DNA from 3 places in the Streptomyces sp. NPDC056361 genome. Region 1 is predicted to be linked to each of the others. Evidence: predicted binding sites of a transcription regulator. Region 1 holds the regulator's gene; each other region holds the start of a gene.
The links. The regulator HrcA, encoded in region 1, represses chaperone genes, less so after heat shock. The targets are predictions, from matches to a motif close to TTNGCACTCNGNNNNNCNGAGTGCNAA.
Positions count from the first base shown of each region.

Region 2: groL (chaperonin GroEL) is a predicted target of HrcA. The motif match lies at 1,620-1,646, and genes of this name have one in related genera.
Region 3: groES (co-chaperone GroES) is a predicted target of HrcA. The motif match lies at 1,792-1,818, and genes of this name have one in related genera.

Region 1 is NZ_JBHJQI010000104.1:26,083-29,354, forward strand. Features, by position in the region: gene ACFCY7_RS28135 (DUF3097 domain-containing protein) at 1-561, opposite strand, end outside; gene ACFCY7_RS28140 (MBL fold metallo-hydrolase) at 572-1,300, opposite strand; gene hrcA (heat-inducible transcriptional repressor HrcA) at 1,448-2,467, shown strand; gene dnaJ (molecular chaperone DnaJ) at 2,468-3,272, shown strand, end outside.
Region 2 is NZ_JBHJQI010000091.1:23,709-26,980, forward strand. Features, by position in the region: gene thrC (threonine synthase) at 1-573, shown strand, start outside; gene ACFCY7_RS26310 (MoaD/ThiS family protein) at 614-892, shown strand; gene ACFCY7_RS26315 (cold-shock protein) at 1,288-1,491, shown strand; gene groL (chaperonin GroEL) at 1,811-3,272, shown strand, end outside.
Region 3 is NZ_JBHJQI010000056.1:46,891-50,162, reverse strand. Features, by position in the region: gene groL (chaperonin GroEL) at 1-1,205, opposite strand, end outside; gene groES (co-chaperone GroES) at 1,337-1,645, opposite strand; gene ACFCY7_RS19975 (polysaccharide deacetylase family protein) at 2,175-3,098, opposite strand; gene ACFCY7_RS19970 (methyltransferase domain-containing protein) at 3,229-3,272, shown strand, end outside.

The DNA of each region.
Region 1 (3,272 bases):
GACGACGAGGACGTCGGGGGAGGTCACCTGGGCGGCGATCCTCGACTCCTTCGAACCCGGGACCAGGTGGTCGACGAGGACGCCGAGTCGGGCGTCGGGTGCGGGCGCGAAGTCCGCGACGATCGACGGGAGGTCGTCGACGCCTTCGAGGTACTCGACGACGACGCCCTCGATGCGCAGGTCGTCGCCCCAGACCCGTTCGACGAGTTCGGCGTCGTGGCGGCCCTCGACGTAGATGCGGCCGGCGCGGGCGACGCGGGCCCGGGCGCCCGGGACGGCCACCGAGCCGGAGGCGGTGCGGGTGGGGCGGGCCGGGGCGGCGGAGGGGCGGACCAGGGTCACGACGCGGCCTTCCAGGAGGAAGCCCCGAGGGTCGAGCGGGAACACCCGGTGCTTGCCGAAGCGGTCCTCCAGGGTCACCGTGCCCGCCTCGCAGCGGATGACCGCCCCGCAGAAGCCCGTGGTGACCTCCTCGACGACGAGGTCGCGGTCGGCCGGCACCTCGGGCACGGGCGCCGAGCGCTTCCAAGGGGGCGTCAGATCCGGGTTGTAGCTGCGCATTCGGGCGACGTTATGCGACGGAGAAGCGCCTCGCCAGTTCCTCCCGCTGGAGTCGTACGAACGCGGCGTCGACGACCGCGCCGTGCCCCGGCACGTACAGGGCGTCCTCGCCGCCGAGGCCCAGCAGCCGGTCGAGCGCGTCCGGCCAGCGGGACGGGACCGCGTCCGGGCCCGCCTGCGGCTCGCCCGACTCCTCGACCAGGTCGCCGCAGAACACCACCTCGCGGGCGCCGGGGACGCAGAGCGCCAGGTCGTGGCCGGAGTGGCCGGGGCCGACGTTCGCGAGGAGGACCTGCCGGCCGCCCAGGTCGAGGGTCCACTCGCCGGAGACGACGTGTCGCGGGGCCACCAGGACGTCCGCGGCCTCCGCGGCGGCCGCCGCGTCCAGGCCGTGCCGTACCGCGTCGGTGCGCAGCTCCTCCCGCTCCCGCGCCCGGCCGAGGAGCTCGTCGGAGCCGACCGCGCCGAAGACCTCGGCGCCCGCGAACGCCGCCGTGCCGAACACGTGGTCGAAGTGGGGGTGGCTGAGTGCGATGTGCGTCACCTTGCGTCCGGCTGTGAGTGCCGTCACCTGGGCCCGCAGCCCGGCGCCCTCGGCGAGGGAGGAGCCCGTGTCGTACAGGAGCACCCCCCGTTCCCCCAGTACCAGTCCGGCCGTGGCGTCCCAGCCGGGCAGTCGTCGCCGGCCCACTCCGTCCGCGAGTCGTTCCCATCCGTGCGCTTCCCAATCCACGTCCATGGGGCGACGCTAGCCGGTGGGGGCGCCGCCTCCTTGCCAGGAGCGATGCCCGCCGCCGTACACTGACCGGGGATCGCTGGCACTCGGACCGGGTGAGTGCCAAAAGCGGAGCAACCGGAACGACGTCGACAGCTGGAGGTGCGCACGATGCTCAGCGAACGCAGACTCGAGGTGCTGCGCGCCATCGTCCAGGACTACGTCGGGACGGAGGAGCCCGTCGGTTCCAAGGCGCTCACCGAGCGGCACAAGCTCGGCGTCTCGCCGGCCACGGTGCGCAACGACATGGCGGTCCTGGAGGACGAGGGCTACATCGCGCAGCCCCACACCAGCGCGGGCCGCATCCCGACCGACAAGGGCTACCGGCTCTTCGTCGACCGGCTGGCCGGCGTGAAGCCGCTGTCGACGCCCGAGCGGCGCGCCATCCACAACTTCCTCGACGGCGCGGTGGACCTCGACGACGTCGTCGGCCGCACGGTCCGGCTGCTCGCCCAGCTGACCCGTCAGGTCGCCGTCGTCCAGTACCCCTCGCTGACCCGTTCGACCGTCCGGCACGTGGAGCTGCTCTCGCTGGCCCCGGCCCGCCTGATGCTGGTGCTCATCACGGACACCGGACGGGTCGAGCAGCGCGTCATCGACTGCCCCGCTCCCTTCGGCGAGGCCTCGCTGGCCGACCTGCGGGCCCGGCTCAACAGCCGGGTCGTCGGCCGCCGGTTCGCCGACGTGCCGCAGCTGGTGCAGGACCTTCCCGAGTCCTTCGAGGAGCTCGAGGACCGCGCCACGGTGTCCACCGTGCTCGCGACCCTCCTCGAAACGCTCGTGGAGGAGCACGAGGAGCGGCTGATGATCGGCGGCACCGCCAATCTGACCCGCTTCGGACACGACTTCCCCCTGATGATCAGGCCCGTCCTGGAAGCCCTGGAGGAGCAGGTCGTGCTCCTCAAGCTGCTCGGCGAGGCCAAGGAATCGGGCATGACCGTACGCATCGGGCACGAGAACGCCCACGAGGGGCTGAGCTCCACGTCCGTCGTCTCGGTCGGCTACGGTTCGGGCGGCGAGGCAGTCGCCAAACTCGGCGTGGTCGGACCGACCCGCATGGACTACCCCGGAACGATGGGAGCGGTACGCGCAGTGGCACGTTACGTCGGACAGATCCTGGCGGAGTCGTAAGTGGCCACGGACTACTACGCCGTGCTCGGCGTGCGCCGCGACGCTTCCCAGGACGAGATCAAGAAGGCGTTCCGGAGGCTCGCGCGCGAGCTGCACCCGGACGTCAATCCCGATCCGAAGACGCAGGAGCGCTTCAAGGAGATCAACGCCGCCTACGAGGTCCTGTCGGACCCGCAGAAGAAGCAGGTCTACGACCTCGGCGGCGACCCGCTCTCGGCCTCCGGCGGCGGTGGCGCGGGCGGCGGCTTCGGCGCGGGTGGCTTCGGCAACTTCTCCGACATCATGGACGCCTTCTTCGGCACGGCCTCACAGCGCGGCCCGCGCTCGCGGACCCGCCGCGGCCAGGACGCCATGATCCGCCTGGAGATCGACCTCAACGAGGCGGCCTTCGGCACCACGAAGGACATCCAGGTCGACACGGCGGTCGTCTGCACGACCTGCTCGGGCGAGGGCGCCGCTCCCGGCACCTCCGCGCAGACCTGTGACATGTGCCGCGGCCGAGGCGAGGTCTCCCAGGTCACCCGGTCCTTCCTGGGCCAGGTCATGACCTCCCGCCCCTGCCCGCAGTGCCAGGGCTTCGGCACCGTCGTCCCGACGCCGTGCCCCGAGTGTGCGGGCGACGGCCGGGTCAGGTCCCGCCGCACCCTCACGGTCAAGATCCCGGCCGGCGTCGACAACGGCACCCGCATCCAGCTCGCGGGCGAGGGCGAGGTCGGCCCCGGCGGCGGCCCCGCCGGCGACCTGTACGTCGAGATCCACGAGACCCCGCACGAGACGTTCCAGCGGCGCGGCGACGACCTGCACT
Region 2 (3,272 bases), on a different contig from region 1:
ATCTGCGAGCAGCTCGGCTGGGTCATCCCCGACCAGCTCGTCATCCCGATCGCCTCCGGCTCCCAGCTCACGAAGATCGACAAGGGTCTGCAGGAGCTCATCAAGCTGGGCCTCGTCGAGGACAAGCCGTACAAGATCTTCGGCGCCCAGGCCGAGGGCTGCTCCCCGGTCTCCGTCGCCTTCAAGGCCGGCCACGACGTCGTCCGCCCGCAGAAGCCGAACACGATCGCCAAGTCGCTCGCCATCGGCAACCCGGCCGACGGCCCGTACGTCCTCGACATCGCCCGCCGCACCGGCGGTGCCGTGGAGGACGTGAACGACGAGCAGGTCGTGGACGCGATCAAGCTGCTCGCGCAGACCGAGGGCATCTTCGCCGAGACCGCGGGCGGCGTGACCGTCGGCGTCACGAAGAAGCTCGTCGAGGCGGGTCTCATCGACCCCGAGCTGACCACCGTCGTCCTCAACACGGGCGACGGACTCAAGACCCTGGACGCGGTGGCCGACACCTCTCAGGCGACCGTCACCATCCGCCCGAGCCTGGACGCGTTCCGCGACGCCGGCCTGGCAGTCTGAGCCCGCCCGCTTTCCCGGTCCTCCGAAAGGTTACGAAGACATGGCCGTGAACGTCCGCATCCCCACCATCCTCCGCACCTACACGGGCGGTCAGTCCGAGGTCCAGGCCGAGGGCGCGACCCTCGCCGAGGTCATCGCCGACCTGGAGAAGAACCACAGCGGCATCGCCGCCCGCGTGCTGGACGACCAGGGCAAGCTGCGCCGCTTCGTCAACGTCTACGTGAACGACGACGACGTGCGCTTCGAGCAGGGCCTGGAGACGGCCACCCCGGCCGGCGCCGGCGTCTCGATCATCCCCGCGGTGGCCGGCGGCTGCTGAGCCGTTCCCTGCCCCGTCTTTCTTGAATTGCCCCTTCCGCGACTATAAGCGGAAGGGGCAATTCTGCATGGTTGAGCGGGGTAGAGTTGGGGAAGTCCCCTCCGCTGCGCATGCCGGACGCATATGAGAAAGCGTCCCCGCACGACAAGAAGCAGCCAAAGTGCCTGCGCGTTGTGTACGTTCTGCGCCTTTTGCCGGGCCCGACTTGCCCCGGCATCCAGGGGATTCTCCCCAATTCCCCTTTCCGTCGTGCCGAGAATTCCCGCTCGAATGACCTGTTGCAGAGGGCAGTTGGGCAGATACATTCAGCGGCGGTCGACGCGTTCCGGCGCAGGGTCTGACCCGGGTCCGCGAAGTGCGGTCCCGCGCAAGGGCCAGTAATAGGGGAGTTAGGCATGGCTCAGGGCACCGTCAAGTGGTTCAACGCGGAGAAGGGCTACGGCTTCATCGCGGTCGACGGTGGTGCGGATGTTTTCGTCCACTACAGCGCGATCCAGATGGATGGCTACCGCAGCCTCGAAGAGGGACAGCGAGTCGAGTTCGAGATCTCGCAGGGCCAGAAGGGTCCGCAGGCGGACATGGTCAAGCTCGCCGTCTGAGCGCGGCGCGATCGGCCACCGACGCAACGCCGTCGAGGGGTCCGCATCCCTGAGGGGATGCGGACCCCTCGTGCGTTCCCGCGCGCCCCCGTGCGCCCCTCCCGTCCCATCCCGATCGTCGAGAGTCGCTTGCACTCTCCTATGCCGAGTGCTAATCATTGGCGTTAGCACTCGGAAGGTGAGAGTGCTTACGAGGATCGGGCAGATGAGGCCCGCGGCCAGGTGGGGCAAGGAACCATCGGGTACGCAGGCCGTCCGTCGCGGGCATCGGCGCGGTCCTGGAGCGTTATCCACCCCATGTCCGGGAGGACCACTTCACATGGCCAAGATCATCGCGTTCGACGAGGAGGCCCGGCGCGGTCTCGAGCGCGGCATGAACCAGCTCGCTGACGCCGTCAAGGTCACCCTCGGCCCCAAGGGCCGCAACGTCGTCCTCGAGAAGAAGTGGGGCGCCCCCACGATCACCAACGATGGTGTCTCCATCGCCAAGGAGATCGAGCTCGAGGACCCGTACGAGAAGATCGGCGCCGAGCTGGTCAAGGAAGTCGCCAAGAAGACGGACGACGTCGCCGGCGACGGTACGACCACCGCCACCGTCCTCGCCCAGGCGCTCGTCCGCGAGGGTCTGCGCAACGTGGCCGCCGGTGCCAACCCGATGGCCCTCAAGCGCGGTATCGAGAAGGCCGTCGAGGCCGTCTCCGGCGCCCTGCTCGAGCAGGCGAAGGATGTCGAGACCAAGGAGCAGATCGCTTCCACGGCCTCCATCTCCGCCGCCGACACCCAGATCGGCGAGCTCATCGCCGAGGCGATGGACAAGGTCGGCAAGGAAGGCGTCATCACCGTCGAGGAGTCCCAGACCTTCGGTCTGGAGCTGGAGCTCACCGAGGGCATGCGCTTCGACAAGGGCTACATCTCGGCGTACTTCGCCACCGACATGGAGCGCATGGAGGCGTCGCTCGACGACCCCTACCTCCTGATCGTCAACTCCAAGATCTCCTCCGTGAAGGACCTGCTCCCGCTCCTGGAGAAGGTCATGCAGTCGGGCAAGCCGCTGCTGATCATCGCCGAGGACGTCGAGGGCGAGGCCCTGTCGACCCTGGTCGTCAACAAGATCCGCGGCACCTTCAAGTCCGTCGCGGTCAAGGCCCCGGGCTTCGGCGACCGTCGCAAGGCCATGCTGAACGACATCGCCATCCTCACCGGCGGCACGGTCATCTCCGAGGAGGTCGGCCTCAAGCTGGAGAACGCGGGCCTCGACCTGCTGGGCCGCGCCCGCAAGGTCGTCATCACCAAGGACGAGACCACCATCGTCGACGGTGCCGGTGACAGCGAGCAGGTCGCCGGTCGCGTGAACCAGATCCGCGCCGAGATCGAGAACTCCGACTCGGACTACGACCGCGAGAAGCTGCAGGAGCGCCTGGCGAAGCTCGCCGGCGGTGTTGCGGTCATCAAGGCCGGTGCCGCGACCGAGGTCGAGCTCAAGGAGCGCAAGCACCGCATCGAGGACGCCGTTCGCAACGCGAAGGCGGCCGTCGAGGAGGGCATCGTCGCCGGCGGTGGCGTCGCCCTGCTCCAGGCGTCGAACGTCTTCGAGAAGCTCGAGGCCTCCCTCTCGGGTGACGAGGCCACGGGTGCGAACATCGTGAAGCTGGCCCTCGAGGCCCCGCTGAAGCAGATCGCCGTCAACGCCGGCCTTGAGGGTGGCGTCGTCGCGGAGAAGGTTCGCAACCTGCCCGTCGGCCACGGCCTGAACGCCGCGACCAACGAGTACGTCGACCTCA
Region 3 (3,272 bases), on a different contig from region 1:
GCGGAGATGGCGTCCTCCAGACGGTGCTTCTTCTCCTTCAGCTCCACCTCGGTGGCGGCGCCGACCTGGATCACGCACACGCCGCCGGCCAGCTTCGCGAGGCGCTCCTGGAGCTTCTCGCGGTCCCAGTCGGAGTCCGTGGACTCGATCTCGGCCTTGATCTGGTTGACGCGGCCCGCGACGTCCTCGGAGTTGCCGCCACCGTCGACGATGGTGGTGGAGTCCTTGGTGATGGTCACGCGGCGGGCGGTGCCCAGCACGTCCAGACCGGCCTGGTCGAGCTTGAGGCCGACCTCCTCGGCGATGACGGTGGCACCGGTGAGGGTGGCCATGTCGCCGAGCATCGCCTTGCGGCGGTCGCCGAAGCCGGGGGCCTTGACGGCCACGGCGTTGAAGGTGCCACGGATCTTGTTGACGACCAGGGTCGACAGGGCCTCGCCCTCGACGTCCTCGGCGATGATCAGCAGCGGCTTGCTGGCGCCGGCCTGGATGACCTTCTCCAGGATGGGCAGCAGGTCCTGGATCGAGGAGATCTTGCCCTGGTTGATCAGGATGTACGGGTCGTCGAGGACGGCCTCCATGCGCTCCTGGTCGGTCACCATGTACGGGGACAGGTAGCCCTTGTCGAAGGCCATGCCCTCGGTGAAGTCGAGCTCCAGGCCGAAGGTGTTGGACTCCTCGACGGTGATGACACCGTCCTTGCCGACCTTGTCCATGGCCTCGGCGATGAGCTCGCCGACCTGCTGGTCCTGCGCGGAGAGCGCGGCGACGGCGGCGATGTCGGACTTGTCCTCGATCGGGCGCGCGGTGGCGAGCAGCTCGTCGGAGACGGCCTTGACGGCGGCGTCGATGCCCTTCTTCAGGGCGGCCGGGGAGGCGCCGGCGGCGACGTTGCGCAGACCCTCGCGGACCAGGGCCTGGGCGAGCACGGTGGCGGTGGTGGTGCCGTCACCCGCGATGTCGTTGGTCTTGGTCGCCACCTCCTTCACCAGCTGGGCGCCGAGGTTCTCGTACGGGTCGTCGATCTCGACCTCGCGGGCGATCGTGACACCGTCGTTGGTGATGGTGGGGGCGCCGAACTTCTTGTCGATGACGACGTTGCGGCCCTTGGGGCCGATCGTCACCTTGACCGTGTCGGCAAGCTTGTTGACGCCGCGCTCAAGGGCGCGACGGGCGTCCTCGTCGAACTTCAGGATCTTCGCCATGGGAGCGGTTCAGCCCTCTCGGATTCGGGTGGAACGAACTGCGCCCCGGGGCGCCTGGAAGGGGCCTCGGGGCGCAGCTCAGAGCATCTGCTTCAGTGCTCGGTACTTCGGTACTTCGGTACTTCGGTGAATTACTTCTCGACGATCGCGAGCACGTCGCGAGCCGAGAGGACGAGGTACTCCTCGCCGTTGTACTTCACCTCGGTGCCGCCGTACTTGCTGTACAGCACGACATCGCCGGTCTTGACGTCGAGCGGCAGACGCTCGCCGTTCTCGAAGCGACCCGGGCCCACGGCCAGGACGACGCCCTCCTGGGGCTTCTCCTTGGCGGTGTCCGGAATGACCAGGCCAGAGGCGGTGGTCTGCTCGGCGTCGAGCGGCTGGACCACAATGCGGTCCTCGAGCGGCTTGATGGCAACCTTGGAGCTGGTGGTCGTCACGATCCGACCTCCCCCTTCGGAGATCTCACGGGGCTAACTGTCTGAGGTGGCGACCAGGTCGATCCGTCGTCGCGGGTGCCGGACCTGCCCGTCGCTGTGTTGGCACTCTCCAGTGGGGAGTGCCAGAGCCGAGACTATGACCGCGATTAGCACTCGGTCAAGCGGAGTGCCAATTCATCGCTCTGTGGCGTGACGGGACGGGCTTCGGAACGGGGTTCGGTACGGAGTTCGGGACGGGATTTGGGACGGGATTCGGGACGGAGTTCGGGACGGGATTCGGGACGAGCCCCGCAGCCCTTCGCGTCCGACACGCCCCGCGCCGCCTCACGCACCCCGCCCCGTGCCTCCTCACGCGCCCCGCCCCGTGCCGCGTCCCGCGCCTCGCGCGCCGGCGACGGACGGGGGCTCACCCGTTCCGCCGCCTTGCGGCCCAGCCGTTCGATCGGGTCGACGGAGGAGGCGCAGGCGGGGAGGGCGAGGAGGGCGCCGGTGACGGCCAGAGCGGCGGTCAGGCGCCGTGCCCGGGTTCTCACACGTAGTCCTCTAGCTTCGCGACGGCGTACCCCTTCGCCGTGATCACGTTCATCACCCTGCGGATCATGTCCGGCATGGTGCCCTTCCAGTCCTGCTTGCCCCGGAAATGGGTGAGGACGATGTCGCCGGGGTGCAGGTCCCGGTCCCACTCGCGCCATTCCATGTGGTCGGGGAAGGCCTCGGAGGCCCACAGCGGGACCGCCTTGACGCCGCAGGACTTGGCGGCGCGCAGGGTGTCCTCGTTGTAGTTGCCGTACGGCGGACGGAAGAGCGGGGGCCGTTTGCCGAACCGCTTCTCGATGACGTCCTGCATGCCGCAGATCTCGCGCTCCTGCTGCTTGTACGAGAGTCCGGGCAGGTAGCGGTGGTTGAGGGTGTGGTTGTGCAGGGAGATCCCGGACTTCTGCGACTTCTGCATCCTGGCGAAGTAGCCGTAGTCGTCCTTGACGACGTAGTCGCTGAGGAAGGCGCTGTAGGGGATGCGGAGGTCGTTCATCATCCGCAGCAGGTCGGGGTCCTTCTCGGCACCGTCGTCGATGGTGAGGAAGACGATCTTCTGCTTGGTCGGCACGGTGGTGAAGACGGGCGGGAGGCCCTCGCCGTCGGTCTCGAAGCCCTTGCGGGTGGTGATCTTCGGCTTGGCGTCGGGCGGGGCGGGCGCTTCGAGCGGCGGGCGGGCGAGGCCCCACTTCTTGGCGGCGAGCACGCGGGCGGCGCGCTCCTTGCGGACGCGGTCGAGGTAGGCGTTGAGCGCTCCGGAGGCGCCTTGGCCGCCCTGGGCCTGCCGGCCGGCGGCGGGGGCCGGCGCGCCGCGGTCCGGTGCGGCGGCGCCTGAGCAGGCCGTGGCGGTGGTGGCGAGGGCGGCGACGAGGAGGGCGGCCCCGAGGGTCCGGCGGGAAGGGGGCGCGCCGATCACCATAGATTCTTCCTTTTGTCGTACGAGCTGCATGGCGCCGCATCCTGTCAGCGCGGAGGCGTCATTCCGGGCCACGACACCGCCGTACCGCCCCACCGTCCCCCGGCCGGCCCACAGCGGCGCAGGGCCCACAATGGGACGGGTGACCGACCTCGCCTCCTTCACCCCCCTGCTCGG